4 regions of the Micromonospora sp. PRAS1 genome follow, and region 1 is predicted to be linked to each of the others. Evidence: riboswitches for the same ligand, from Rfam matches in the RefSeq annotation. Region 1 holds a riboswitch; each other region holds the start of a gene.
The links. A riboswitch is a leader RNA that binds a small molecule or an ion and turns the genes downstream of it on or off. The one in region 1 is predicted to bind cyclic di-AMP.
Positions count from the first base shown of each region.

Region 1 (7,283 bases):
TGCCTTGCCGGTCTGCGCCTGCTCGACCAACCGGGCCATCTGTGCCAGCTGGGTGTCGGCGCCGACCCGGGTGGCGGTGACCACCAGCCGACCACCGGCGTTGACGCAGCCGCCGACCACCGGGTCACCCACGCCGACCTCGACCGGCACCGACTCGCCGGTCACCATGCTCGCGTCAACCGCCGAGCTGCCCTCCGCCACCGTCCCGTCGGTGGCGATCTTCTCGCCGGGACGGACCAGGAAGGTGTCCCCCACCACGAGCTGGTCGACCGGGATCCGGGCCTCCACCCCGTCGCGCAGCACGGAGACGTCCTTGGCCCCGAGTTCCAGCAGCGCCCGCAGCGCCGCCCCGGCGGTCCGCTTCGCGCGGGCCTCGAAGTAGCGCCCGGCGAGGATGAAGGTGGTCACCCCGGCCGCCGCCTCCAGGTAGATGTTGCCGGCGCCGTCGGTACGACCGATGTCGAAGCTGAACGGGTGGGTCATGCCCGGCGTACCGGCGGTGCCGAGGAAGAGCGCCCACAGCGACCAGCCGAAGGCGGCAAGCGTGCCCACCGAGACCAGGGTGTCCATGGTCGCGGCGCCGTGCCGCAGGTTGACCAGCGCGGCCCGGTGGAACGGCAGCCCGCCGTAGGCCACGACCGGTGCGGCAAGCGTCAGCGACAGCCACTGCCAGTAGGTGAACTGCCAGGCCGGCACCATGGCCAGCGCGATCACCGGCACGGTCAACACCACCGACACCCAGAGCCGGGTACGCAGGCTCCGCAGCTCGTCCGCCGGTTCGGCGGCCTCCGGCCCGGTGGTGCCGGGCGGCGGTGGCAGCGTCGCCCGGTAGCCGGTCTTCTCCACCGTGGCGATCAGGTCGTCCGGCGTGACCGGCGCGTCGTAGGAGACGGTGGCCTTCTCGGTGGCGTAGTTGACGGTGGCCTGTACGCCGTCCATCCGGTTCAGCTTCTTCTCGATCCGGGCGGCGCAGGAGGCACAGGTCATGCCGCCGATGGCGAGCTCGATCAGGTTCGTCGCCGCCGGCAGCGGTCTGCTCGTGGTCATCGCTGGTCCGATCAGTCGTGCTCGTGTCCGGGTGCGCCGTGCCCATCGTCGGGCGCGGCGCTCTGCGGTGCGGGCAGCTCACCCGGATCGCCGACGTGCACCGTGAACTCGGCGGTGCGTACCACCCCGCCGTGCTGGAAGTCGAGGTAGAGCCGGTACGCCCCGGCCGAGGGGAACTCGGTGGCGAAGCTGACCTGTGGACCGGGCGGCGTCCGGCCGTCGCCCGGAGTCCCCTCCGGATGGACGTGCAGGTACGCGAGATCGCCCCGGCGCAGGGCCACCAGGTGGCCGTACGCACCCAGGTAGGGCTCCAGGTCGCCGACCGGTACGCCGTCGCGGCTGACGGTAAGCGTCAGCGTCGTGCTGCGGCCGGGCTGTGGCGTGCCGTCGAGGTCGACGGTGTAGCCGTCGACCGTGGTGCTGCTCGCCGGGGCGGGCAGCGGCACCTCGGCCAGCCCACCCGGGACGGTGACGTCGACGCCGAGCGTCAACGGCTCGCCGCCGGTCGGGGTGAAGTCGGCGAACGCCCGCCACACTCCCGGGCCATCAAGCGGCGAGGCGACCCGCCAGGTGCCGTCGGGTGACATCTCCGGGTGCACGTGCCGGAAGCCGGAGAGGTCGCGCCGGGCGACGATCAGGTGCATCCGCTTGTCGTGGCTGACGTCGTACCCGGTGACCGGCTGGCCGTCGGGTCCGACGATCCGGAAGGCGAACTCGCCCGTCGGCGCCGCCACCGGCGTCAGGGTGTGGCCCCGGTCGGAGACGAGCAGCCCACCGGGCAGGTGGTCGCCGCCCGCTGCCGGCTCGTGGCCGGCGCTGCCCTGGTCGTGACCGGGCGCGGCGGAACCGTCGGCGGAGTGGCCGCCGTCCGCCTCGTGGCCGGCGGTGACCACCGGGGCGACGGGGCCGGCCAGCTGACCGGCTCCGTACGCCGCGCCGAACACCAACGCGACGCCGAGCGCGAAGCCGCCCAGCTTGGTCGCCGTGTTCATCGGGACACCCTGGCCTACCGCCGCTGGTCGGCGCCGCCGCCGACCAGCTCGTATCCGGCCTCGTCGACGGCCGCGCGGACCACGTCGTCGTCCAGCGGCTGCTCGCTGCTGACGGTGACCCGACCGGCGGCGAGATCGACCTGCACCTCGTTGACGCCGGGAAGCGCACCGACCTCGGCGCTTACCGCGTTGACGCAGTGCCCGCAGGTCATGCCCTGCACCTGGTACGTCGTGGTGACCATGGAACTCTCCTCTCCACGCCCGACCAGGGGTGGACCGGGCGACCCGTCCAAATACCCGCCGGGGGTATCCGTCCCGTCGACCGTAACATACCCCCAGGGGGTACGTTATGCTGGCCGCATGAGCACTCCTGCGCCGATCCGCGGCTACACCGCCAGCAAGGACCAGCTGCTCGCCCGGCTGCGCCGCGTCGAGGGCCAGGTCCGTGGCATCGAGAAGATGGTCGACGAGGACCGCTACTGCATCGACGTGCTCACCCAGATCTCCGCCATCCAGGCCGCGCTGGACAAGGTCGCCCTCGGCCTGCTCGACGGGCACGCCCGGCACTGCATGCACGAGGGTGCCGCCGAGGGGCGCGCCGACGAGATGGCCACCGAGATGATGGCCGCCGTCGGCCGCCTGATGAAGCGCGGCTGACCAGCCGACACCACCTCAGGCCCCGGCGCGCCACGAACCGCCGACAAACCCTCGCGACAGGCGTTCGGATGCCGGGCTGGCTACCATTCGCTCACGATGCCCAGCCGACATCCGTGTCCCGCGGCCCGCGCCCGCCCCCGGGCGTCCGCCTCCCCCGCCGCACCGCGGCGGCCGTCGAGAGCCGGCCCGGACATCACGGTACGCAGCCACTTCACCACGCTCCGGCAACCCGTGCCGCGCCGCGCGACGGCGGTGCGAAGGCACTGAACCGACCCGGCCGCCGGCACGTACTCCGCCCTGGAATCGTTGGGAGACATTGAATGGGCGCCGACCACACCCGTTCCGCTCCGCCCACCCCGCCCGGGGTGCGGCGGATCCTCATCGTGACGGTGGTCCCCCTCTTTCTCGTCACCCTGATCGCCGCCCTGGTGCTCTGGCCCAGGGACGCCCCCCGGCCGGAGGCCGCCGACGACACCCCCCGCTACCACGGCACGGTCACCCGGGTGGTGACCGAGACCTGTCCGCCCAACCCGGCGGTCCCGGAGGGCACGCCGACGGCGGCGGCCGGTCCGTGCGGCACCGTCACCGTCCAGGTGCAGGACGGCCCCGACGCGGGCCAGGAGGTGCAGACGCCCATCCCGGACGGGCCGGGGGCACCCCGGGTCAGCACCGGCGACGAGATCATCCTGGTCGCGCTCTTCGACCCGGAGGATCCGTCGATCAGTACGTACAACATCGCCGAGCACCAGCGGGGCACGCCGCTGATCTGGCTGGCGGTGCTCTTCGCCGCCGCCATCGTGGCCTTCGGACGGCTGCGCGGCCTGGCCGCCCTGGCCGGCCTGGCCGCCAGCTTCGCCATCCTGCTGACCTTCGTGCTCCCCGGCATCAGCGCGGGCAGTCCGCCGCTACTGGTCGCCATCGTCGGCTCAGCGTTGATCATGTTCGTGGTGCTGTACGTGACCCACGGCATCTCCGCGCAGACCTCGGTTGCCGTGCTGGGCACCCTGGGCAGCCTGGTGCTCACCGGGCTGCTCGGCCTGGCCGCGACCAGAGCCACCCACCTGACCGGCTTCGGCAGCGAGGACGCCACCACGCTCTCCATGTTCCGGGCCGACGTCGACCTGCACGGCCTGCTGCTGGCCGGCATCATCATCGGATCACTGGGCGTGCTCGACGACGTCACGGTCACCCAGGCCGCCGCGGTCACCGAGTTGCGGCACGCCAACCCGAACTTCTCCCGCCGCGAGCTGTACCGCTCGGCGACCCGGGTGGGGCGGGCACACATCGCCTCCGTGGTCAACACCATCATCCTGGCGTACGCCGGAGCGTCGCTGCCGCTGCTGCTTCTGCTCACCGCCGACTCCCGCGCCCTCGGGCAGATCGTGACGAGCGAGTTCCTCGCCCAGGAGATCGTCCGCAGCGTGGTGGCCACGCTCGGGCTGATCGCCGCCGTGCCGCTCACCACCGCCCTGGCTGCGCTGGTGACCACGGCCGGACAGCAGCGCGGCAGGGTCGGCGGCGACCCCGGCGGCCCGGACGACGATGACACCTCCACGGTTTCCCGGCCGGCGACGGACCGGGCCGAGGCGCTGCACGCCCTCAGCACACCGCGTACCCGCAACACGCCCACCGCCACCCCGCCGGGGTGGCCCGACCCGGACAGGAGCACGGACACCACATGGTGACACTCCTCAACGTGACCGCCTCGGCCGGCACGGCCAGCACGAGTGTCGCTGGTCACTCACCGCGATTACGAAATGACGCATCTGGCCCGGTTCGGGGTGTAGAAGCCCGGATCGACTCTCGGGTAACCTCACTGCCGGTCACCGCCGAAGGCGTACCCCAGCGCCTGCGGTGCCGCCGCCCAATCGCCACCAGGCGAACCGGGGACCCAGGTACGTGGGGTGAATCCGCGACTGCGGTAGGGGCCGCTTCCGTCCCGAACCCGTCAGCTAACCCGGTCGGCGGTCGATGGAAGGGAAAACAGTGACGGCACCCCTACGCCGCTGGTTGACACCCGTGGTGGCCGTGTGCGCCGCGTTCGCCGTGTTCGCGGGGCCGATGCCTGCGACGGCCGCGCCGAAGCCACCCGCACCGGCGGAGCACGACGACGACCCGCCGATGCTCAACGACCTGATCGAGGCGACGAACCGGGACTTCACCAAGGCCAAGGCGAAGCTCGAAAAGTCCAAGAAGAAGCAGCTCGAACTCGCGGTGGAGGTCCGCCGCGCCCAGGCTGCCCTGGACGAACTCTCCCCGCAGGTCGCGGAGATCGCGACGCAGTCGTACCGGACCGGTCGGGTGGGCGCGATCGGCATGCTGTTGCAGAGCAACGCCCCTGGCTCGTTCATCGACCGGGCCTCCGCGCTCGACGAGTTGAACCTGGTCAACGACAAGAAGCTGGCCGAGGTCAACGCGGTGAAGCTGCGCGCCGAGACGGCAAAGCTCGCGCTCGACGCCGAGGTACGCGAGCAGCGGAAGCTGACAAACGACATGGCCCGCAAGAAGACCGAGGCAGAGAAGTCGCTCCGGCTGGTCGGTGGCGAGGGCCTCACCGGCGGCCTGGTGGCCGCCACCTCCCCGGTCGCCCGGATCGCACCGAACCGGGCCGCGGACGGCGGCTGGAAGCCCGAGTCGTGCAACCAGAACGACCCGACCACGTCGGGCTGCATCACGCCCCGGACGCTGCACATGTACAAGGAGGTCAAGCGGGCCGGTTTCGACCGGTTCGTCGGCTGCTGGCGCCCCGGTGACAAGTTCGAGCACCCCAAGGGCCGGGCCTGCGACTGGTCGTTGCAGAACAGCGGCTTCGCGCCGTGGCACAACAACGACACCCGGATCTACGGCAACAACCTGGCGGCCTTCCTGGTCCGCAACGCCGACCGGCTGGGCATCTACTACGTGATCTGGAACCGGCAGATCTGGTTCGCGGCGACGGAGCGCTGGAGTTCCTACAGCGGCCCGTCCAACCACACCGACCACGTACACGTGTCACTGCTCTGAGCGCACCCGGAAGCGACAACCGAGGGCCGTTCCGCCAGCTGGCGGAACGGCCCTCGGCGTCAGTCAGGCGGCCCGGAACGGCCCTCGGCGTCGGTCCGGCGGCTCAGGCGGGCGCACCGGCCAGCTCGGCCGGCCGCGCGGTGACCGCCCGCACCTCACCGGCGGCCAGCCGGTACGACATGCCCACCACCGCGCACCCGCCAGCGGCCACCTCGGCGGCGAGCGCCTCGGAGGACTCCAGCATCGCCTCCACGGTCTGCGCGATGTGGATGTCCACGATCCCGTCCAGTTCCTCGATCCCCGCCTCGCGGGCCCGACGCAGGCTGGGCACCACCGCGTCCACCACGGCTCCGAGGTGACCCGGCGGAGGCGTGCCGGTGGCCACCGACGCGCGGGCCGCCTGCACGGCGCCGCACGAGTCGTGCCCGAGCACCACCACCAACGGCGTACGCAGCACGGTCACCGCGTACTCGACGCTGCCCAGCACCTCGGGCCCGACCGTGTGCCCGGCGGTCCGGACCACGAAGAGGTCGCCCAGCCCACGATCGAAGATGATCTCGGCAGCGAGCCGGGAGTCGGAGCAGCCCACGATCACCGCGAAGGGGTGCTGTTCCGCCGCGACGGCGGCCCGGTGGCTGGCGTTCTGGTTGGGATGCCGGAGCGCGTCGGTGACGAACCGGCGGTTACCGGCGATCAATTCGGCAAGCGCGCGCTCCGGGGCACCCGGTACGTCGGCCGTGAGGAACTCCCGCTCCGGTCCTCGCTGCTCGCTTATCGATCCGGGTCGACTCATCCGGCGTCACCTCGTCTCTCGGTGTAATGCCTGGTCATCCCGGCCGACACTGGTCACGGGCCGCCACCACCGTCACACGCACCGCAAAGCTACGTCAAGCTATGCGTGATATGCATTTCAGGTATCCCGCAACGCTTGCCAACGGCGGGACAGCAGGGCACAGCAGGCTGCGCCCGGAGCGGCGGACATACGATGGCCAGCATGGCGACCACAGGCGAACGGGAAAGTGCCCGAAACTGGACTTTCCTCACGAATCACGCCCACGTACTGCTCGCCATCGCCCGCAACCCGACCGCCCGGCTGCGCGAGGTGGCAGTCGAGGTGGGGGTCACCGAGCGGGCCGCCCAGGCCATCGTCGCCGACCTGGAGGCGGGCGGCTACCTGCGGCGCACCCGGGTCGGCCGGCGCAACGAGTACACCCTCAACCCGGCCGGCCGGTTCCGCCACCCGGCCGAGGCCGACCGCCAGGTCGGTGACCTGCTGGCGCTGTTCACGAACGAACCGGTGAGCGGCACCGCCGAGCACCGGTGAGCCCTCCCCTGGCCGGCACGTCCTGACCGTCCATCCTGGACGAAGTGGTGTGCTTCACGATCCGCGTACCGCGTTGGCACTGCGATCTCGGGGACAGAGCGATAGGTTGGACGCGTGCCGTCTCCCGCGTTCGCCCGTCCGATGTGGCCGGCGACGCTGCGCGCGCTGCGGGAGCTGACCCGCCTCGCGCTTGCGGCCCTCGTGCTCGTCGTCGGCTTCGGCGGGGCAGTCGCGGCCGGCCTCCCAGGTCAGCCCGCAGC
Region 1 is NZ_JCANNB010000004.1:264,374-271,656, forward strand. Features, by position in the region: gene AC507J_RS06540 (heavy metal translocating P-type ATPase) at 1-1,047, opposite strand, end outside; gene AC507J_RS06545 (DUF8832 domain-containing protein) at 1,059-2,039, opposite strand; gene AC507J_RS06550 (heavy-metal-associated domain-containing protein) at 2,054-2,281, opposite strand; gene AC507J_RS06555 (metal-sensitive transcriptional regulator) at 2,400-2,696, shown strand; gene AC507J_RS06560 (YibE/F family protein) at 3,017-4,381, shown strand; cyclic di-AMP (ydaO/yuaA leader) riboswitch at 4,548-4,679, shown strand; gene AC507J_RS06565 (coiled-coil domain-containing protein) at 4,683-5,699, shown strand; gene AC507J_RS06570 (carbonic anhydrase) at 5,803-6,492, opposite strand; gene AC507J_RS06575 (helix-turn-helix transcriptional regulator) at 6,685-7,023, shown strand; gene AC507J_RS06580 (hypothetical protein) at 7,138-7,283, shown strand, end outside.

Region 2 (7,283 bases), on a different contig from region 1:
ATGTGGCTGCCGTACCTGGCGCGGATCGGCCGGCCGTTCGTGGTGATGGTGCGCGAGCCGGAGTCGCTGGCCGCGATCGCGGCGGCCACCACCGCCCCGGTGCTCTACTGCCCCACCCTGCGCAGCATGGACGAGGTGCTGGTGCCCAGCCTGCGGGTGGCGTTCTATGTCAACCACGGCGCGAAGAACAGCCACTGCCTGCGCTTCACCCAGCTCACCCACGTCCAGCTGCACCACGGCGACAGCGACAAGGCGTCCAGCGCCAACCCGGTGTCGGGGATCTTCGACCGGATCTTCGTGGCCGGCGAGGCGGCCATCGACCGGTACGCCCGGGCCGGGGTGGAGATCCCGGCGGAGAAGTTCGTCGTGGTCGGCCGTCCGCAGGTCGAGACGATCGAGGTACGCACCGAGCCGGCCACCGGCCTGCCGAACCCGACGGTGCTCTACACCCCCACCTGGACCGGGCACCACGCCGACGCCGACTACTGCTCGCTGCCGATGGCCGAGCCGCTGCTGCGGCGGCTGCTCGACCGGGGCGCCACGGTGATCCTGCGGGCGCACCCCTACACCACGCAGAATCCGGGCTCGGCCCGCTACCTGGCGCGGCTGCACGACCTGCTCGCCGCCGACCGGTCCCGCACCGGCCGGCAGCACCTGTTCGGTGCCGCGGCCAGCCGGCTGCCCCTGGCCGAGTCGGTGAACCGCGCCGACGCCCTGGTCTCCGACGTCTCCGGGGTGGTCTCCGACTGGCTCTACTCGGGCAAGCCGTACGCGGTCACCGACACGGGCGCGGACGGCGACCGGTTCACCGAGCGGTTCCCGCTGGCCGCCTCCGGCTACGTGCTGCGTCGGGACCTGACGAACCTGGACGAGGTGCTGACCGGGCTGCTCGACACCGACCCGCTGGCGACGGCCCGCTGGACGACCCGCCGCCGCTACCTCGGTGACTTCCCCGTCGAGTCGTACGCCGAGGCGTTCCTGACCGCCGCCCGGCGCGAGCTGGACCCGGCCTGGGCCCCGCCCACGCCGCGCGCCGCCAGCACCGCCCCGCTATCCCCCACCACCTGAGGCCGGTTGTCGGGCGCGTCCCCGCCGCCGCCCAATCCACTTTAGACTCGCGGGCATGTCGCAACCCACGCCCGACCCGCCGCCGGCCCGAAAGCTGGTGTGGGCCCCCGACGAGGTTCGCGTCAACCTCGAACAGCAGGTCCAACCGGAGATCAGCCTGGGTCAGCGGGTGGCGCGGGCCGGGATTCTGGCGTTCCTCTTCACCGGGCTGCCGGCCTTCGTGGTGTTCGCCGCCACCACCGCCGTCGCACCAGCGGTGACCGACGGGGCCGGCATCGGGACCACCGCCCGCTGGGCGGTGCAGGTCGCCGGCCTGATCGCGATCGCGGCGATGGTCACGTCCCGGCCGCCGGAGGTCGCCGAGCCGGACGCGCCGCAGTCGACTCGACGGACCACGCTGCGGCTGGTGCGGCACGCACTGGTCACCGGCGGCTGCGCGGCGCTGATCCTGGCGGTGGAGGGGCTCGCCGTGGGCCAGGTCGCCGTGCTGGTGCTGCTGCTCGTCGGCGTACTGCATCTGCTGCCGCTGACGGCGGCCCGGCTGCTGGCCCGCCGTCAGGCGCGGTAGCGGTCGGCGACCGCGGCGAAGGCGGCCTTGGGCTCCCAGGGCAGCCCGGGATAGGTGTCGCCGTCCCGGCCGTCGAGGACCTTGACGATCCCGAGGCTGGCCAGGTCAAGGTCGTCGGCGGGGTCGCCGTCGGGGCGGTGCGGCAGGCTGTAGAGCGCGAACAGGTGCACGAAGGCGCTGTCCACGCCCTCGCTGTCGAAGATCTCAAGCAGCTCACTCAGGTAGGCCGCCTGGCCGGCCTCGTCGCGCTCGTACCGCCCGTTGAGTCGCACCGGTTCGCCGGTGACCGCGTCGTATTCGATGATCTCCATGCTGCGCGGCGCGACGTCGCCCGCACCGCGCCAGGTCGCGGTGCCGAAGCCGGTGACGGCGACGGGTCTGGGCTGGGCGACGAGTTCGCGTACGCCGTCCCGGAACCGGTCGGCGACCTCGGCGGAGCGGATGAGTTCGAGGGTGACGAAGTCGAACAGCTCCCAGTCCACGCCCTCGAACGGGATGGCGGCGTAGGTGACCTTTCCGTGGAAGCGGTCGCGGATCGCCGCCACGGCGGTACGGAGGAACCGGTCGAGCCGGGAGCGGACCTCGGCGATCCGTTCGGCTCGGCCCGCCGGGTCGGCGAAGAGGTTGCCGAGGCGGTCGTCGATCCGGTCGCCGTCGACGAAACCCCGGTTCATGAGGCTCAGCTCGACGCCGGCGACCAGGACCACCTCGGCCCCGGTCCCGCGCAGCCGCTCGGCCCGCTCGGCGCAGTCGAGGAGAAGCGCGAGGGTCTCGTCGACCGACAGGTCCAGCGGGTACGGCGAGAACCAGACCTCCAGGCCGAGTTCGGCGGCGATCCGGGCGGCCAGTTCCAGGCGCTCAGGGTCGCCACCGACGAGCTGCACGGCGGTGCAGTGCAGGTCGTCGCGGATGATGGTCAGCTCTCGCCGGACCAGTTCCGGGTCGAAGCGCGGCACGGAGGTGCGGCCGTCCCGGACGAAGCCGGTGTCGTAGGTCATGCCCTTGGCTCGCATGGGCTGTCGGTCCTTCTCCCTCGGGGACGCCACCGAAGTGGGGGCTCGTCATGACGCTAGGCACAGTTCTGCGCGCACGCAAGTTTGCGGCCACGCAGAGATTGTGCGATGGTGAACGGGTGACAGCAGGCCGCCCCTCCTTGCGGGAACGGAAGAAGCAGGCGACCAGAGCGGCGCTCCGGACAGCGGCGCTGCGGCTGGCCCTGGAACGTGGGCCCGACAACGTCCGCGTCGACGACATCGCCGAGGCCGCAGGGGTGTCGCCGAGGACGTACAACAACTACTTCGCAAGCCGCGAGCAGGCGATCGTCGCGGCGGTCACCGCAGAGCGCACGGCACAGGTCGCGGCGGCCGTCATCTCCCGACCCGCCGAGATCGGCCTCGCCGACACCGTGCTCGACGCCGTCGTCGGGCAGTACGCCGACCAGGGCGACCAGCCCGGCGCGACGCTGCTGATGATCACGACCAGCCCCGCCCTGCGCGCCTGCTACGTCGACACGGCCAGCACGATCGAAGGCCCGCTCGCCGACGCCATCATCGAGCGCCGCCCGGGCATCGACCGCCTGACCGCCCGGGTGCTCGCGGCCGGTGTCGGCGCAGCCGCCAAGGTCGCACTCGGGCAGTGGTTGGAGTCGGCGAACGTGGCACCGTCGATGCCCGGTTTCGTCGTACCGTCCGGGTCGCTGCCCGACCTCGTCCGGGCCGCGTTGACGCCGCTCGTGCCGGCGCTCGACGCGGCCGACGCGGCAGGCGGGGCCGGACGGTAGGGCGTACGACGACAGGGCGCCGGCCCCCCAGCGGGGAACCGGCGCCCGGTCAGGTCGGTCAGGTCGGTCAGGCCGAGTAGCCGCGAGTGGCCGCCCAGTTGGCCAGGTCGATGGTGCTCATCCAGTACGAGTAGTAGGACGCGTCGGCCGAGTCGGCGATCTTCACCATCCGGCCCTCGTCCTCGTAGCCCACCACGGCGATGTAGTGCCCGCCGGGGAAGGAGTGCCAGCGGCCGTCGGTGTCGGTGGCGCTGCCGGCCACGTTCACCACGACGCTGCGCCCGTCGGTGACCGCGGCCACGACGTCGGCCTGGAGCTGGTCCATCTGAGCCGGGGTGGCCGAACCACCACGGATCCACCTGGTCTGGTAGGGGCTGCCCTTGAGCACGGCGTTGAGTACCCGGGTGGTGTCCTCGGCCGAGTTGGTGCCGGCGAAGGTGGTGCCGAGCTGGCTGGCCAGGGTGTCCTGGTCGCGTTCGACGCCGGCGGCGCTGAGCGCGTTACGCACGGCGGCCGGGCCGCAGTAGTAACCGTTGATCTGGGCCTGGTAGTCGTAGTCCAGGACCTTCTTAGCCGGCGGCTTCGGTGCGGCCTTCTTACTTGTCACGTCCGGGTCCGGCGCGGCCGAGCTGGCCTTCGGCGAGGGCGACGGCGAGGCGGCGACACTTGCCGCAGCCGATTCGCTCGGCACGGACGACGGGCTCTGCGCCACCCGGGCGTCGCTGCGGGAGACCGCCGCGTCGCCGCGCAACTCGGCGACGGTGGTGGTCTGGGCGGTGACCGGGGCGTCCCCGGTGCCGGCGAGCGCGGCACCCGCGCCGGTCGCCAGGACGAGCGCCGCCGCCGATCCGGCGACGATCTGGTACGGACGCTCCGTCGCCAGGCGGCGGAGCTGACGCTTGACGGTGTGCTTCACGGAATCCTCCACGAGGGCTGGGGCGGACGCCGTACCGGCACCGGCGGTCGGGTCGGCAGGGGACACCGACGACCACGCGGACGCGGACGGGCCGTTCGAGGGATCCGCCCGGGAACACCGGGCGGTGGCGGTGGGTCCGGTATTCAGCTCGCTGTCGGCGAGCCGGCGAACGCGGACACCGCGATGCCGTGGAGGCGTGGGAACAACTGGGGGATCGGTACGTGCTGCACGCGGATGGAACTCCTTCCGACGCCGCCGACCGGGTTAGCTGACGGATTCGGGCGGGAAGATCGCCCTACCGCGGGCCGAGGCTCGCGGATTCACCCCAGGTAATGCGGTGGGTCCCCGGTTCGTGAGATCACGATTGAGCGGGTCGATGCGGCGTCGCCTTTTGCGATCGGTAACCGCACCGGACGGGGCGACATTACTGGTCGGTCAAACCGCGCGCCAACCCCTCATTCCCTGCACAAACATGATCCAGCTCGATTATTTTCGGGTATTCGGCGACTGGCGTCGCTCAATGGGATTCGGGGAATCGAGTACGCCGAAAGGCGACAACCGGACCGAGTGCACAAAATGTCCCGGAGATTACGTAGCCGATCCACCCCGACGCGCACGGTGACCGTTTCCTGCGGCGGCGTGACCGGGGTCACCCAATCCGGGTCACGGTGACCGGCACCCGAGACGAGGTCCGTCCGACCACCCGAGCGGGCGGTCATCCGATCAGCCCACCCGCGCCGGCCGCCAGCGCCTGATGACCGCCGGGCGACCGAGAGCGGCCCGGCGCCGCGCCGGCAGCCGCTCCGGCCGGAGCCGCTCCGCGGCGGCGTACGCCTCGGCGGCGAGCGTACGGGCCGCCTCGGCAGCGAGTCCGGCCACCCGCCACGCCTCGCGCTCGCGCGCCTCGGCCGTCCGGTACGCCGCCAGGCGGCTGTCGCGCAGCAGCCGGGCAAGGGCGATCTCCTGCTCGGCCGGGTGCCATCGGGGGTGCCAGCCGGCCCGCCGAGCGAAGACCTCGCTTAACTGCCGGGCCGTCAACTCGCCCCGCCAGTGCGCGAGCATCGCGGCGCGGTGCAGCCACCGTTCCCGGGCGGCGTACTCGGCCGGGCTCCGCACAGCACCCGGCACGGCGAGCGGCACCGTGGCGGCGAGCCGCCGGGCAGCCCGCTCCGCCTCGTCGTACGCGGTCCAGGCACGCCCGAGTTCCTCGTGCGCCACCCGCCAGGCGTCCCGCCACCGCCTGGCGTTGCGCTCGGCACCGGCCGCCGCCACGGCCACCTCACCGGCGTACCTGCTCAGGTCCGCGGTCGTGGCGACGGCGGCATCCTCGGCCGGGGCCACGGCGGGGTCCTCGGCCGGGGCGGGCAGAGCATCCTCGGCCGACCGGGCCCGCTGCGGCCGGGCGACCAGGGCGGTGAGCACTCCGAGCGCGAGCAGCAACAGCACCGACCAGATGGCGACCGCCCGGGGCACCTCGGTCAGGAACTGGTAGAGGACGGACTGCTCCATGATCGGCCGAGCTTACCGTCCGGAGTGGAGAGTCCTGCCGCTCGGGCGCGACGGCGCGAGCCGACGCATCATGGGTTGCTCGACGTACCGGTGCAGCAGCGCGGCCAGAGCCAGGGTGAGCAGCAGGAACCCGATCACCGCGAGCGGCCCCCACCAGCCCGGGAAGCCGGTCCCCCAGTCGCCGGTGAGCCGCAGGATCGTCATGATCACAAACACGTGAACCAGGTAGAAGGCGAAGGAGACCTCACCGAGCCAGACCATCGCTCGGGACCGCAGCGGCGAACGGCTGCCCCGTACGTCGGCGTCGGCCGCCGCCGCGATCAGCACCACGTACGCCGCCGACAGGATCGCCGCCCACATCTCGGCGCGGATCCACTGCGAGGCCAGCACCCAGGTCGCCACGAAGATCAGGCTCGCCACCGGCAGGCGCGGACCGCGCCAGCGACCACGCAGCATGAGTTCGGCGGCGGCCACGCCCATCCAGAACTCCAGCGACCGGACCAGCGGGAACACCTGCGTGAACCACCACCGGTACTGCTCCGGCACCAGCGTCTGCGCCGGCCAGAGCGCCAGGATCAGCAGCGGCACCGCGATCACCACGGCCCACAGCAGCCACGGCCGGGCCCGTCGTACGAACGGCAGCGCCAGCGGCAGGCACAGGTAGAAGAACAACTCGCAGGAGAGCGACCAGCTCACGTTGTTGACGCTGTAGAAGTAGCCGGGACGGGGATCCCAGGCCTGGAGCAGGAACAGGTTCTCTAGCGCGGCCACCGGGTTGATCGGGTCGGCGAACCAGAGCGCGGCAAGCATCGCCACCGCCCACATCAACAGGTGATTCGGGTAGATCTTGGCGAGCCGGCGCCGCCAGAACCGCCTGCGGGAGTCACCGGGTCGAGCCGACCAGACCAGCACGAATCCACTGAGGACGAAGAAGAACTGCACCCCGGAGAGGCCGAGGGTGAAGATCTTGCCGACCACCGCCTGGTGGTCCGGCTCGGCGATGATCCGCATCGTCCCGGCATGGAAACCGAAGACCAGCAGCGCGGCGACCCAGCGCAGCCCGGTCAGCGACGGCAGCCGGCTCGCCGCGCCCCGTCCGGTCGAGGCGGTCGGCCGGTCGATGGTCGTGCTGGTCATCCTGGTACCTCGATCGTCCGCGGCGTCACCAGCACTCTGTCTCCTCCCAACGGCCGGGCGGCCGGATCCGATCAGCCACCAGGGACGGCCCGATCGACGCCGCCCGCCGGGCACCCTACCCGCCCGGGACCGACCCCTCGCTCCCCCATACCGGCCGCCAGCACCACGACGCGGGCCGCCCCGGAACACCCGGAGGAACCCCGGACACGACATCACTCGGTCGCACACATGTACTAACGCCCCTGCTAGGGTGGGCTCATGTCGCAGGCCGCGTACCAGCCGTCGATGCTGGAGGTCACCGAGGC
Region 2 is NZ_JCANNB010000007.1:33,815-41,097, forward strand. Features, by position in the region: gene AC507J_RS08820 (CDP-glycerol glycerophosphotransferase family protein) at 1-1,068, shown strand, start outside; gene AC507J_RS08825 (hypothetical protein) at 1,124-1,636, shown strand; gene AC507J_RS08830 (hypothetical protein) at 1,624-2,649, opposite strand; gene AC507J_RS08835 (TetR/AcrR family transcriptional regulator) at 2,769-3,416, shown strand; gene AC507J_RS08840 (C39 family peptidase) at 3,484-4,344, opposite strand; cyclic di-AMP (ydaO/yuaA leader) riboswitch at 4,571-4,713, opposite strand; gene AC507J_RS08845 (hypothetical protein) at 5,056-5,841, opposite strand; gene AC507J_RS08850 (acyltransferase family protein) at 5,854-6,978, opposite strand; gene AC507J_RS08855 (alpha-ketoglutarate-dependent dioxygenase AlkB) at 7,237-7,283, shown strand, end outside.
Region 2: another riboswitch for cyclic di-AMP. It lies ahead of AC507J_RS08840 (C39 family peptidase); the one in region 1 lies ahead of AC507J_RS06565 (coiled-coil domain-containing protein).

Region 3 (7,283 bases), on a different contig from region 1:
CCGGCCTGGTCGACTCCGAACGGCGGGGCACCTGGGTGTGGTACCGGGTCAGGCCGGAGGCGTTCCGTCAGCTCGGCGCGCTGCTCGACCTGCCGGCCGCGACCGCCACGTGAACCTCACCCTCGCCCGGCGGGCCTCCGCTGAGTTCGCCGGTACGGGTCTGCTCGTTGCCGCCGTCGTGGGGTCCGGAATCGCCGCCCTCGTCCGCAGCGGCCGAGCCTCCGCTGCGCCCGCTGCCGTGGGCGCCTACATCGGTGCGGCGTACTGGTTCACCTCGTCCACCTCGTTCGCCAACCCCGCGGTCACCATCGGTCGGGCCTTCACCGACACCTTCGCCGGCATCGCCCCCGCCTCGGTGCCGGGCTTCGTGGCCGCCCAACTCGTCGGTGGCCTGGTCGCTGTCGCCGCCATCGCCGCCTGGTACCCCCACGCTGCCGCAGCCCCACCGTCATCTGACAGGAAGCCCACCCATGAGCGACAAGCCCACCGTGCTGTTCGTCTGCGTCCACACCGCCGGCCGCTCCCAGATGGCCGCCGGCTGGCTCCGCCACCTCGCCAGTGACACCATCGAGGTACGCTCCGCCGGCAGCGAACCCGCCGGACAACCCCTCGACGTCGTACGCCAAGTCCGCGACGACATTCGCGCTCGGGTCGAGCGGCTGATCAGCCAACTCTCCGTGCAGCCCTGATCGGGCACCCAGACCGGAGTTGCGAGGCATATCGTGGTCGCGGATCCGGCGGCGCACCTCGGAGGAGCGGAGTGGACGACCACGCCAGGGTGATCGCGGCATTCGAACGGCTGCATGCGACCGGCTGCCCGCTTCCCACCCCCGAGCAACGCGAGCGGATCGCCGCGGTGGCGTTCCGACGCTGGCGAAGCTTCGACCGGCGCTCCCGTATCCGTCGCCCCACTCGGGCGGATCGGATCAGGGACCTCGCGCACGGCATGGTCGATGCCCTGGAACCCGATCCCCATCTGGTCGGACCCCTCGTGCGCGACTACGAATGTCTGGCGGATGCCTTCGCAGCCGTGGTTGATCCAGCAGCCGATGGCGCAGGGGGCGGGTCGGGCAGGTGCGGGCACGGCGAGCCCAGGAACTGACCGGAACGTATGAAGCCCAAGCCGGGAACATGTCCTGACCTGGGCTACACGTTGGAGCGGGTGACGGGAATCGAACCCGCACTGTCAGCTTGGGAAGCTGATGTTCTGCCATTGAACTACACCCGCAAGCGGGATCACTCTACCTGAGCCAGCCGCCCCGGCGCACCCAGGGCTCCTCACCCACCCCGCCGCCGGACCGCGACACCGGCCGGCGCGGCCGGCGAGCCGCCCGGAGGGCGGGAGGAGCGGTGGGTAGGAAGAAGTTGCCGGGACGCAACAGATAGGCATTCTCAAATCTGTCGATCAGTTGTAACGTCTGCCCCACGTTTTCCGCACGACGCGACACAACCCCCGGTCGCGTCGCCAGAAAGAGGTGGGCTCATGGGACCACGTCCCGTCCTGCTGCGCCGGCGGATGGCCGGCATCGCATCGACATCGTTGGCGCTGGCGCTCGGCGTCGCCTCGGTCGGCCTGCTGCCGGCCGCCGCCACGACGGCCAGTCCAACGATCGCCGGCCATGCGGCCGCCGCGCATGCCGACGAGGTTTGTGAAGACGGCACGGATGCCCTGGCCAGGGTCCGGGGCGGTGAAGCTGCGCATGACCCGAACGAGCTGACCATCGCCCAGCTTCAGCAGCGGGAGGCCGAGTTCGCCGACCTGTTGCAGGAGCGGGCCAAGCGGGTCGGGCAGCGTACGCTCAGCGCCCAGGCCGCGGCGGCGTCGGTCACCATCCCGGTCGTGGTGCACGTGATCCAGCGGGACTCGACCCGCGCCGGCGGCAACATCCCCGACTCGATGATCAACTCGCAGATCAACGTGTTGAACCAGGCGTTCAGCGGAGCTACCGGCGGTGCCGCCACGGCGTTCGCGTTCCAGCTTCAGCGGATCAACCGGGTCACCAACTCGTCGTGGTACCCGATCCGGCAGGGCACGACCGCCGAGCGGCAGATGAAGACCCAGCTGCGGCAGGGCACGAAGGCCACGCTCAACATCTACCTTGGCGCACTGAGCAACAACCTGCTCGGCTGGGCGACGTTCCCGCAGACCACGCTGAACGTGATGGACGGCGTGGTGGTGCTGAGCGAGTCGCTCCCCGGCGGCACCGCCACCAACTACAACCAGGGCGACACCGGCACCCACGAGGTCGGCCACTGGCTGAACCTCTACCACACCTTCCAGGGCGGCTGCTCGGGCCAGGGCGACCAGGTTGCGGACACCCCGGCGGAGGCATCTCCGGCGAGCGGCTGCCCGACCGGTCGGGACACCTGCTCCAGCCCGGGCCTGGACCCGATCACCAACTTCATGGACTACTCGTACGACTCCTGCATGTACCAGTTCACGCCGGGTCAGGCGACCCGGATGATCAACGCTTGGAACACCTATCGCGCGTAGCGCGGCAGCCTGACACGTACGCCGGTGCCGGCCTCGGGAATCGGGGCCGGCACCGGCCGCATGTCGTCAGGCCGCGCGGGCGTGGCGGCCCGAGCGGGCCGGCAGCGGCGCGAGACGGTTGGCTTCGGTGGCGGTGCCAGCCGGGTCGAGCCAGACCTGGACCGCCGGTCGCCCCACCAGGTCGCCCGGCGCGCCGGTGCCGACCTGCTCGTGCCGGGCGAGCATCGCCACGTCGACGGTGAACTCGAAGAGCCGCCAGTCGGCGTGCGGGGCGGCCCGGGCCGCGAGGGCCAGTCGGGTCACCGTGGCGTCGTCGGTGACCGGCCGGGCCCGACCGGCGACGTACGCCTCGTCGTCGCTCTCCTCGGGCGGGAACGAGTGCAGCGCGTAGCGCCCGTCGCGCTCCAGGTCGCGCCGCTTCGGCGAGTCGATCACGAAGCAGAAGAGCCCGTCGTCGGTGATCACCGGGGAGACCGGGTGCACCCGGGGCCCGCCGTCGGCGCGGACCGTGGCCAGGTAGCCGAAGCCAGGGCCGTACTGCTGCATGAGAACGCGGATCCCGTCGGCGAGTCGGGGCTCGTCAGCGGCGAATTCGGACCAGGAAGCCATGACCACATCTTATCGAACATACGTTCTAAGCAGGTAGTCCGACACGCAGGTCACCCGTACCGCTATGGTGTGTCGATGCTGCTCTCCGACCGCGACCTGGTCTCCGAGATCAAGGCGGGCGCCCTGGCGTTGGAGCCCTTCGAGCCCACCCTGGTGCAGCCATCCAGCATCGACGTACGCCTGGACAAGCTGTTCCGGGTCTTCAACAACCATCTCTACACCCACATCGACCCGGCTACCCGGCAGGACGATCTGACCTCGCCGGTCGAGGTGCCCGACGGTGAGCCCTTCGTGCTGCACCCGGGTGAGTTCGTGCTCGCCTCCACGCTGGAGGTCATCTCCCTCGGCGACCAGTTGGCCGGGCGGCTCGAAGGCAAGTCGAGCCTGGGCCGGCTCGGTCTGCTCACCCACTCCACTGCGGGCTTCATCGACCCCGGCTTCTCCGGCCACGTCACGCTGGAGCTCTCCAACGTGGCCAACCTGCCGATCACCCTCTGGCCGGGCATGAAGATCGGCCAGCTCTGCATCTTCCGGCTCTCCTCCCCGGCCGAGCACCCCTACGGCTCGGCCGTCTACGGCTCGCGCTACCAGGGGCAGCGCGGCCCGACACCGAGCCGCGCCTGGCAGAACTGGCGCACCTGGCCGGTCCGCTGAGGCCCACCGGAACGATCGCCCGCCACGCCGAAAGGGTGCGAGCCGCCGTGCCGCCCCGCATGAAGATGCCACCGCCATCGACCTCGGCCTGAACGGCCGGGCCCGCGCCGTCGCAGGCGCGGACCCGGCCGTGGTACGCGAGCCGCGTCAGCCGGGTCGGCCGAAGCTGTGGATCGGGCTGTCGTCCATCCGCTTCATCTTGACCGGCTGCCCCGCCCGGGAGGAGTGCACCACCCAGCCACCGCCGACGTACATGCCGACGTGGTGCAGGTCGCGGTAGTAGAAGACGAGGTCACCCGGGCGCAGTGCGCTGCGGCTGACCGACGCGGTGACCTGCCGCTGCCGCGCCGCGTTGTGCGGCAGCGTCACTCCGGCGCGCGCCCACGCGGCCAGGGTCAGCCCGGAGCAGTCGTACGCGTTCGGTCCCTCGGCGCCCCAGGCGTACGGCTTGCCGATCTGGGCGCAGGCGAAGGTGACCGCCTTCCCGGCTGGCCCGCCCGGGTAGCCGGCCGGACAGGGTGCCGGGCGCAGTGGCCCACCACCCCCCTTGCCGTACGCCCGCAGCCGCAGCCGCTGCAACCGGTCGATCTCGGCGTCGATCTGCCGGCGCTTCTGCCCGAGTTCGGCCTCGGTGCTCGCCAGCTGGTCGATGCTGCGGTCCAGCGCACCCTTGGCGGCGGCCAGTTCGTCGCGCAGCTCGCGCGCCTGCCGTACGTCCTCCTGCTGGAATTGTGCGTAGCGGTCGAGCAGGCCGAGCTGCTCGACCACCTCGCCGGGCGACCTGCTGCCCAGCAGCGTGTTGACCACGCGGACCGTGCCGCCCTTGTAGGCCCGGACGGCCAGCTTGCCGACCCGATCCATCGCCTCGTCAACCTGCCGTTGCAGTGGGGCGATCCGGACGGCCAGGGCATCGGCCTGCCGCCGTTTGACGGCCAGGTCCTGCCGCGTGGCGTTGTGCCGTTCGATGACGGGTTCGAGCCGGTTCCAGTCCTCGTCGATCTGGCGCTCGATGTCGGCGACCCTGGGGTCGGCGTACGCCGCCGTCGCGCCGCCGGTCAGGATGACGGCGGTCGCGGTCAGCGCGGCGAGTGCGGTGGTGCAGCGGTACCAGCGGAAACGCGGCGCAGCCGTCGTCGGACCGGGCATCGCCGGCCGTCGTGACGGTGGCCGCGGGGCATGGTGTGCCACCGGGCTCCGTACTCCTTCTTCCGATACCGCCTACCGGGTTAGCTGACGGGTTCGGGCGGGAAGGGGGCGCCCTACCGCGAGCGTCGCGGATTCACCCCGGGTACCTGGGTCCCCGGCTCGCTCGACAGAACGACTCGGCGGTGCCGGACCGTTACCGCCCTCGGTGGGCGGAGCTGCCAGCCGGCCGGCGATTGCCCAGCGTAGGGACGATCCACGTCGATACGCAACACACCCACGCCATCACTGTCGGTGCATAAATCCGACAACGACGAAGGCCCCGGGTCGCTTGACCCGGGGCCTTCGTTCGTTCCTGTGCTACCGCTCAGCGGCGCGGATCAGCCGGGGCGGCGGAAGCCGGCGATCGGCATGGTCGTGATCGGCGAGACGTTCACCGGCTTGCCGGCGCGGGGCGAGTGCACCATCAGGTTGTTACCCAGATAGAGCCCGACGTGACTCACGTCGCTGCGGAAGAAGACCAGGTCGCCCGGCCGGGCCTCGGCCCGGGAAACCGCCTTGTTCTCGCTCCACTGGGCGCCCGTGAAGTGGGTCAGGTGGATGCCGGCGGCCTTGTAGGCGTACTGGGTGAGCCCGGAGCAGTCGAACGAGTTCGGCCCGGTGGCACCCCAGACGTACGGCTTGCCGACCTGGGCGCAGGCGACCTGGATGGCGGTCCGCGCTGCCGCGCTGACCACGTCCTTGATGGTCGGGCAGTTGGTCGTCTTGACCACGGTCACCGGCAGCGACTTCTCCAGCCGCTTGATCTCGGCGTCGATCTGCTTCTTCTTCGCCGCCAGCTGCTTCTCCTTGGCCTCCTGGTCGGCGATCAGGGCGTCGAGCTTGGCCTTCTGGTCGTCGTACTTCTTCTTGACCTTCATGACGCCCTCCAGCTCGCGGCGCTCCTGCGCCGCCAGCCGGTTCAGGAAGGCCATCTGCTCGCCGAGCGTGTCCGGCTTGGCGTTGAGCAGCACCGCGCCGAGGTCGGACGACGGGCCGGTGATGTAGTACCGGGAGGCCATGTCACCCACCCGGTTCATCGCCAGCTCGGTCTCCAGGGCCAGCGGCTCGATCTTCTTCTGGATCGTCTTGGACTTCTCGCGGTTCACCTTCAGCTGGGACCGCACCTTGTTGTACTGCTCGATTGTGGGTTCCAGTCGCTGCCACTGCTTGTCGATCTCCGCCTCGATCTGCTCGACCGACGGCTCCGCGTACGCGGGGGCGGCGAGCAGGCCAGCTCCGACCGCGGCGGCGGCGACCAGGACGACCAGCCGGCGGGCGGCCCGGTGCAGGCCACCGGGACGGCGGGAGCGTCCGGGCGCGCGACGATGAAGGGGCATGGTTGCCACCGGCACCGACTCCTTTGCAACCGACCACCGGGCGTCCCGCGAGCGGTAGGGGGCGGGACAGACGACCTACGGCGGTCGGTGCCCAAGAGTAGGGAAGGCGTGGTGCGGAATCAAGGCAACCAACGGCCCATTCACGTTTGCGCTACCGGTCGAATACAAAGGGTGTCGACCATTCCCGTAACAGTTATCCGGGCCAATACGTAAACGGGGTGCGGCCGCACCGGTGAAGGTACCGTCGCACCCCGCGTACGGGTCGTGGGTCAGCCGCCTACCGACTCCTGCGCCGTGGCGGTCGGGGACTGCTCGGGCTTGACCGACCGGAGCAGGACGCTTGCCACATCGATCACCTCGACCTGCTCACCGGCGCCCTTGCCGTTCACGCCGTCGCTGAGCATGGTGGAACAGAACGGGCAGCCGACCGCCACCGTCCGCGCCCCGGTGGACATGGCCTCCTCCACCCGGTCCACGTTGATCCGCTTGCCGATGCGCTCCTCCATCCACATCCGCGCGCCACCGGCGCCGCAGCAGAAGGAACGCTCGCTGTTACGCGGCATCTCGACGAGACCGCCACCGTCCGCACCGCCGCCGGACCCACCGGCGATGGCGCTGCCCAGCACCTCGCGCGGCGGGGTGAACACCCGGTTGTGCCGACCGAGGTAGCAGGGGTCGTGGTAGGTCACCCCGCCGTCGACCGGCTGCACCGGGGTGAGCTTTCCGGTGGCGACCAGGTGGGCCAGCAGTTGGGTGTGGTGCACCACCTCGAACTCGCCGCCGAGCTGGCCGTACTCGTTGCCCAGGGTGTTGAAGCAGTGCGGGCAGGTCGCGACGATCTTGCGCTTGGCCTTCTCCCGCCCCTCGAACGCCTCGTTCAGGGTCTCCACGTTCTGCTGGGCGAGCATCTGGAAGACGAACTCGTTGCCGATCCGCCGGGCCGGGTCACCCGAGCAGGTCTCGCCCTCGCCGAGGATGGCGAAGGAGACGCCCGCCTCGTTCAG
Region 3 is NZ_JCANNB010000003.1:248,305-255,587, reverse strand. Features, by position in the region: gene AC507J_RS04955 (ArsR/SmtB family transcription factor) at 1-113, shown strand, start outside; gene AC507J_RS04950 (aquaporin) at 38-562, shown strand; gene AC507J_RS04945 (arsenate reductase/protein-tyrosine-phosphatase family protein) at 471-689, shown strand; gene AC507J_RS04940 (hypothetical protein) at 761-1,102, shown strand; tRNA gene AC507J_RS04935 (tRNA-Gly) at 1,155-1,228, opposite strand; gene AC507J_RS04930 (zinc metalloprotease) at 1,484-2,494, shown strand; gene AC507J_RS04925 (pyridoxamine 5'-phosphate oxidase family protein) at 2,561-3,103, opposite strand; gene dcd (dCTP deaminase) at 3,179-3,757, shown strand; gene AC507J_RS04915 (C40 family peptidase) at 3,905-4,903, opposite strand; cyclic di-AMP (ydaO/yuaA leader) riboswitch at 4,958-5,095, opposite strand; gene AC507J_RS04910 (C40 family peptidase) at 5,281-6,294, opposite strand; gene AC507J_RS04905 ((Fe-S)-binding protein) at 6,549-7,283, opposite strand, start outside.
Region 3: another riboswitch for cyclic di-AMP. It lies ahead of AC507J_RS04915 (C40 family peptidase); the one in region 1 lies ahead of AC507J_RS06565 (coiled-coil domain-containing protein).

Region 4 (7,283 bases), on a different contig from region 1:
AGTCCAGCGGCGAGCGGGTCACCCGGATCGAGGACGACCTGCTCGACCCGGACGCCGCGCCGCCGGAGATGCCGGTGGTGGGCGACGGTGCCCTGCTGGCCACCCTGTCCCGGACCACCGGCCGGGGCATGCGCGACATCGTGGCGACCATCCAGCGGGAGCAGGACGAGGCGATCCGTTCCCCCGGCTCGGGAGTCACAGTCGTTTCGGGCGGTCCGGGCACCGGCAAGACGGCTGTGGCGCTGCACCGGGCCGCGTACCTGCTCTACGCCGACCGCAGCCGGTACGCCGGCGGCGGCATCCTGGTGATCGGTCCCTCCTCGGTCTTCGTCGAGTACATCGCCTCGGTGCTGCCGTCACTTGGCGAGGAGACCGCCACCCTGCACTCGCTGGGCAGCCTCTTCCTCGGGGTGGCCGCCACCCGTACCGACAGGCCCGAGGTGGCGGCGATCAAGGGCTCGCTGCGGATGCGCAAGGTGCTGGAACGGGCCGCCCGGGACGCCGTGCCCGACTCGCCGGCCGAACTGCGCCTGCTCTACCGGGGGCAGCTGCTGCGGCTGGAGCGCAGCGAGCTGGACGCCATCCGGGACCGGGCGTTGCCCCGGGGCGCCCGCCGCAACGAGGTGCGCCGGGCCGGCTTCGACGGGGTGCTCGCCGCGCTCTGGACGCAGGCCCGCCGGCTGGGCATTTCCGGGCTGCCGGAGCAGCGTGCCTTCGAGGACGAGCTGATCGACCGGACCGACTTCCGGGACTTCCTCAAGGCCTGGTGGCCCCGGCTGCACCCCCGGCACGTGCTCGGCTGGCTGGCACATCCGGACCGACTGCGCCGCTACACCGCCGGGCTGCTCTCCGGTGCCGAGACCCGGCTGCTCGGTCAGGCGTACCGGGAGTCGGCCGAGCAGGGGCCGAGCGTGGCCGACGTGGCACTCCTCGACGAGTTGGACGCGCTGCTCGGCAAGCCGATGCGCCCGGCCCGCCCGAAGCGCGACCCGTACCAGCTGGCCGGCGGGGTACGCGAGCTGAGCACCTTCGCCGACCGGCAGCGGGCCGCCCGGCAGGCGGCCCGGGAACGCCCGGAAGACTACCGGGACTACGCCCACGTGGTGGTCGACGAGTCTCAGGACGTCTCGCCGATGCAGTGGCGGATGATCGGCCGACGCGGCCGGCTGGCCTCCTGGACCGTGGTCGGCGACCCGGCGCAGACCGCTTGGACCGGTGATCCGCAGGAGCTGGCCAGCGCCCGGGACCGGGCGCTGGGCCGGCGCCGCCGGCACCGGTTCACGCTCACCACCAACTACCGCAACTCGGCGGAGATCTTCGCGGTGGCGGCGGCCGAGATCCGCCGGGTGTACCCGGATCTCGCGCTGCCCACGGCGGTCCGCACCACCGGGGTCGACCCGGTGCAGCTGACGGTGCCGGCGGCAGAGCTGGCGAGCACCGTCGCGACGGCGACGAGCACCCTGCTCGACGAGGTCGAGGGCACCGTCGGGGTGATCACGCCGGTGCCGCGCCGGGACGAGGTCGCGGCCTGGCTCGATGGCCTCGGTGGGGAGCGCCTACAGGTGGTGACCAGCCTGGAGGCCAAGGGCATGGAGTACGACGGGGTGGTGCTTGTCGCGCCGGGCGAGATCCGGGCGGAGCCCGGTGCCGGGGTACGCACCCTCTACGTCGCCCTGTCCCGGGCCACCCAACGGCTCACCACGGTCGACCCGACCGGCTGACCAAGTCCGGGAAAATTGCCGCCTTAGTGGCGTTATGTCTGATTTACTGGTGAACGAGCCAGTACCAGGAGTCACAGTGGCTGCAACAGTCACACCAGCCCCGGTACGCTCGGACCCGGCCTCCGCCAGGCGGCACCCACCGGTGCCGGCGGTGGTCGCCGCCTAATCGCCCGCCAGGGCGAGCCGGGGAACCATGTTCCTGGGGTGCATCCGCACACGCGGTAGGGATCTTCCGTCCCGAACCCGTCAGCTAACCCGGTCGGCGGCTGACGGAAGGACATGTGCATGCCAGCAGTGGCAACCGTGAGACCGGCCGCCCGGATGGCGGCCCTGACCGCCGCGGGGCTCGCCCTCGTGTTGAGCGTCACGCTCGCACCGTTCAGCCCCGCGGCCGCCGCGCCACCACCGTTGCGCGCGGCAGCCCCCAGCGACGTGGACGACGAGGGTGGTACCCCGGCGCTGCGCGCCCAACTGGAGGCGGCCAGCAAGGGCTATCTCGACGCCAAGACCGCGCTGGACCGCTCGGTCAAGCGGCAGCAGGAACTGGCCAGACGGCTCGACGCCACCGAGGAGCAACTCGGCGACCGCACCGCCAAGGTGGCCGAGATCGCCGCGCAGGCGTACCGCACCGGTCGGCTCGGTGCCGCGTCGGCGCTGCTGAACAGCGGCACCCCGGCCGGCTTCATGGACCGGGCGGCGGCGCTGGACGTGGTCGCCGCCAACGAGGACCGCGCGGTGCGCGAGCTACAGGCGAGCTGGGACGAGATCCGCCAGACCAAGCGGGCGCTGGACATCGAGGTCCAGGAGGAACGCAAGCAGGTCGCCGTGATGGCCAAGCGCAAGGAACAGGCCGAGCGGGCGCTGACCGTCGCCAACGAGCGGGCCGAGGCGGCCGAGCGCGCCGCCGAGGCGGCCGAGCGGGCCACCCGGGCGCCGACGAGCACCCGGTCGTCCAGCCCCACCGCCAAGCCGGCGCCCCGCAACGCCAACGGCTCGTGGCCGAAGGAGTCGTGCAGCGTCAACGACCCCACCCCGGCCAACGGCTGCATCACCCCGCGTACGCTGCACGCGCTGAACCAGGCCAAGGCCGCCGGCTTCAAGCGGTACGTCTCCTGCTACCGCTCCGGCGGCTCGGGTGAACACCCGAAGGGTCGGGCCTGTGACTTCGCCGCACAGAAGAACGGCTTCGGCGGCGCGGCCACGGGTGGCGACCGGACGTACGGCAACAACCTGGCGGCGTACTTCGTGAACAACTCCGACCGGCTCGCTGTGCTCTACGTGATCTGGTACAAGCAGATCTGGCTGCCCAGCAGTGGGTGGAAGACGTACAGCGGCGCTCGCGGCGACCCGTCCAGCGACCACACCAACCACGTGCACCTCTCGGTCTACTGACGAAGGACCGGCACGCCGGGTGGGTCGCCTCGCAGGGGCGACCCACCCGGCGTCGTTTCCGCCTCCGCCCGTCGCCGTGCGCCGTCGCGTCACGTTGGTTACCGTCCTTGCAGTAAGCGGACATTTCGTCGTCGCCAGCGGGAGGAACGGTCATGGACAGGTGCCAGCTGTGAGCGGGCGGGTCATGGTGTTCGCACCGACGCCACTGCTCACCGTCACGATCGACCAGCCGAACGACAACCCCGAGCTGCACCTGCATCCCGGCGGCCAGGGCGTCTGGCAGGCCCGGATGGTGCTGTCGCACGGCGTCGACGTCGTGCTCTGCACGGCGCTCGGCGGCGAGATCGGGCAGGTGTTGAAACCGCTGCTGGTGAGCGAGGGCGTCGACCTCAAGGTGGTGACGCGCGACTCGGGCGGCAGCGGCGGGTACGTGCACGACCGCCGCGAGGGCACCCGGCAGGAGATCGTCGACGTGACCGGCCAGCCGTTGAGCCGGCACGAGCTGGACGAGCTGTACAACCTGGCCCTCGGCGAGGGGCTGCGCGCGGCGGTGAGCGTACTCAGTGGCCCGAACGATCCGTCACTGGTGCCCGCCGACCTCTACCGCCGCTTCGCCGCCGACCTCGGCGCCAACGGCAGCCGGGTGGTGGTCGACCTCTGTGGCGAGCACCTGAACGCCGTACTGGACAGCGGGGTCTTCTTCCTCAAGGTCAGCCACGAGGAACTGATCGCCGACGGGCGGGCGGCCGGCGACGAGGCGGAACAGCTAATCGCCGCGATGCACGAGCTGCACGCCTCCGGTGCCGAGAACGTGGTGGTCAGCCGGGCCGACCAGCCGGCGCTGGCGCTTGTCGAGGGCGAGGTGTTCGAGGTGCTGATGCCGCGCCTGGAGGCCGCCGATCCGCGCGGTGCGGGCGACTCGATGACCGCCAGCGTGGCGGCCGTGGTGGCCCGGGGCGGCGACGTACGCACCGCCATCCGCACCGGCGCGGCGGCCGGCGCGCTGAACGTCACCCGGCACGGGCTGGGCACCGGCCGGCTGGATTCGATCACCGGCCTGGTCGACCGGGTCCGGCTGGAGCCGGCCGGCACCCAGCCGCAGCAACGCACCACCCCGGACGAGCTGGCCCAGCGGGTGGCCGGGCGATGACGCTCCGGATCCTGATCACCAACGACGACGGCATCAGCGCGCCCGGCATCCAGGCGCTGGCCCGTGCGGCGGTCGAGCGCGGGCACGAGGTGGTGGTGGCCGCGCCGCTGGAGGAGGCGAGCGGCACCAGCGCCGCGATGAGCGCGGTGGAGCAGGACGGGCAGGTGGTGGTGCACGAGCACCCGCTGCCGGAACTGGACGGGGTGCCCGCGTTCGGGGTGGGCGGCACCCCCGGCTTCATCGCGCTCATCGCCGTACACGGTGCCTTCGGGCCGCCGCCGGCGGTGGTGCTCTCCGGGATCAACCGGGGCGCCAACGCGGGGCGCGCCGTGCTGCACTCCGGCACGGTGGGGGCCGCGTTCACGGCCGCCGCCAACGGCTGCCGGGCCATGGCCGTCTCGCTTGACGTGTTGTCGATTGGCGAGGCCACCGCGGCCAGCGGCGGCGCCGCGGTGGCTGCCGCCGCCCGGGTACGCGACGCCGACCGGCACTGGTCGACCGCCGCCCGGGTCGCGCTGGACCTGCTGCCCCGGCTGACCGCCGGGCCGGTGGAGAGCGTGCTCAACGTCAACGCGCCGGACCTGCCCTTCGAGCGGCTGCGTGGCGTCCGCCGAGGCTCCCTGGCCACCTTCGGTCAGGTACAGATGACCGTCGCCGAATCCGGCCACGGATTCGTGCGTACCGCGCTGGAGGAGCCGGGTGAGGTGGTGCAGCCCGGCACCGACCTGGCCCTGATCGCCGAGGGTTACGCATCGGTGACGGCGGTCCGGGCCGTCACCGAGGCGGTCGGCGTCGACCTGTCGGATCTCGACGCCGGCTGAGCACGCCGGGCCGCGTCTTCTGGATCTCGCCGAGTCGAGATCTGGGCTAGGCGCCGGGCAGCACCTCGGGAGTCGCGGCGGCACCGGCGTAGTAGGGCTCGGGAGCGCCGAAGAGGCCGAGCAGTCCGGTCACCCAGAGCTGCCGGTGCACGAACCGACTCGGCTCGGTGACGACCAGCTTCACGCCACTGACCTCGGCCGTCTGGAAACCGGCGACCATCGCGCTGATGCCCACCGAGTCGATGAAGGTGACCAGCCGCATGTTGAGCTCGATCCGGGCCGGGCGCCCCTTGGCCAGCACTTCGGCGATTGCCTCTTTCACCTCGTACGCGGTGTCGACGTCAATCTCGCCCCGCGGGGCGATCTCGATGACACCACCAGGCCGAACCGTTTGCAGGATCGACAGGCTCACGCGAGCACCTCCACTCGCCCGTCCGACGGGCGCCTCATCAGTACGCGGGCCGCGACCGAGAGTATTCCTCCAACGGCCTCGGTCGCCACCCCTCGGGATGAGCAATTCGCGAACGCGGGCGCGCCAAAAGCCCCACGTCCGGACCTTCCAGGACCAAACTACCCGACGCCGGATGGGGTCACCCGCGCCGCCGAACCAGGGTAGCGGGCTGACGCCGGACCGGCAGTGATCCGGCGTACCGGCGTGCCCGCCGGCCGGACCGGCACTGGGCTGGCCACGGGCACCGTTCGGGCAACGGGCGCCACTGGTGCGGTGTGCCTAGCATCACCGTTGGACCGGACGAACGAAAGGACGATCGATGCTTCGCAGACTTGCCGCGCTGGCCGGTGTCAGCGCCCTGCTCGCCCTCGTACTGGCCTGCGGATTCGGCGGCGGGGATGGTGACGACGATGACGATGACGACGACTTCGCCCGCGCGGCGACCGTCGCCGTCATGACCGGCTGACCGCGGGCGGCCCGAGCGGGTTTGCGACGGCACCCGGTGGGGCACAGCTTGCCAGGCGAGCCCCACCGCACCGGGCAAGCCGCCGAGGAGGTCTGATCTGGGCACCGGCCTCGGCACGTCGAGGAGGGAACCCACATGTTCGGAACCAACCTGCTGGAGCGCCGCAGCACGCCGGAGCGGATCGCGGACCAGGCGTGGCAACACCTCGTCTCGGCCGTCAACACCGCGGGCGACAGCATCCGCGACACCGCCCGCTCGGCCCGGCACACCTCCGCCGGCCTCGCCGACGACGCCGGTGACCTGGTGGGATCGGCCGCCGACGAGGCGCGCCACCGGGCCACCCTGGCCTTCGACGCGCTGGCCGGACGCCGTCCCGCGCTGCCCTGGACGCTGCTGATCGGCGCGGCTCTGGTCGGCGCGGCGATCGGCTGGGCTGCGGGCACCGCGGCGCGGGCCGCCGGCAGCCACGACCGTGCCGTCGACGACATCGAGTTCGTCGACGTCCAGCGCCCCAACGACGTCTAGCAAGATGAAAGGAAGGGCCCCCTGTTAACGCCTGGTGCATAGCAGGGGCCCCCTTTTAACGAGTTGCACAGCGAGTAACGAGTTGCACAGCGAGAGCCCCGCCCGACTTCACCGGTCGGACGGGGCCCGTGTCGCTGGCCGCGGTGGGTACGGATCAGCGTTTGGCGCAGGTGACTGTGGTCGGCACGGCGTTGCTGCCGGTGGCGCTGGCGAGGAAGCCGACGGTGCCGGTGGCACCGGGGGCGAGGGCGCCGTTGTAGCCCGCGTCCCGCACCGAGACGGTCGCGCCGTTCTGGGTGTGGGTGCCACCCCAGAGCTGGGTGATCTGCTGACCGTTGGCGAACGTCCAGCCGATGGTCCAGCCGCCGATCGCCGAGGTGCCCGAGTTGCGCACCACCACCTCGCCCTGGAAGCCGCCGGGCCAGGAGCCGACGATCCGGTAACTGGCGGCGCATCCCCCGCTGCTCGGCGGCGGGGTGGTCGGCGTCGGGGACGGTCCGGTGGGCGTGGGTGTCGGGGACGGGCCGGTGGGCGACGGCGTCGGGCCGGTCGGGCTCGGTGAAGGGCCGGTCGGCGTGGGGGTGGGATTCCCACCGACTCGGTCCGCCACCAGGATGCCCCGACCGTTGGTGCCGAGGTAGACCCGGCCGTAGACCCGGGGATCGCCGGTGAGGGCGTCACCGGCGTTGCCGTACTGGTGCTGGTCGTCGTTGATGCGTACCCAACTGGCACCGACGTCGTCCGACCGGTACACCCC
Region 4 is NZ_JCANNB010000024.1:55,115-62,397, reverse strand. Features, by position in the region: gene AC507J_RS21585 (HelD family protein) at 1-1,721, shown strand, start outside; cyclic di-AMP (ydaO/yuaA leader) riboswitch at 1,871-2,002, shown strand; gene AC507J_RS21580 (coiled-coil domain-containing protein) at 2,007-3,113, shown strand; gene AC507J_RS21575 (1-phosphofructokinase family hexose kinase) at 3,283-4,263, shown strand; gene surE (5'/3'-nucleotidase SurE) at 4,260-5,084, shown strand; gene AC507J_RS21565 (STAS domain-containing protein) at 5,131-5,496, opposite strand; gene AC507J_RS21560 (hypothetical protein) at 5,855-6,001, shown strand; gene AC507J_RS21555 (hypothetical protein) at 6,137-6,526, shown strand; gene AC507J_RS21550 (cellulose binding domain-containing protein) at 6,681-7,283, opposite strand, start outside.
Region 4: another riboswitch for cyclic di-AMP. It lies ahead of AC507J_RS21580 (coiled-coil domain-containing protein); the one in region 1 lies ahead of AC507J_RS06565 (coiled-coil domain-containing protein).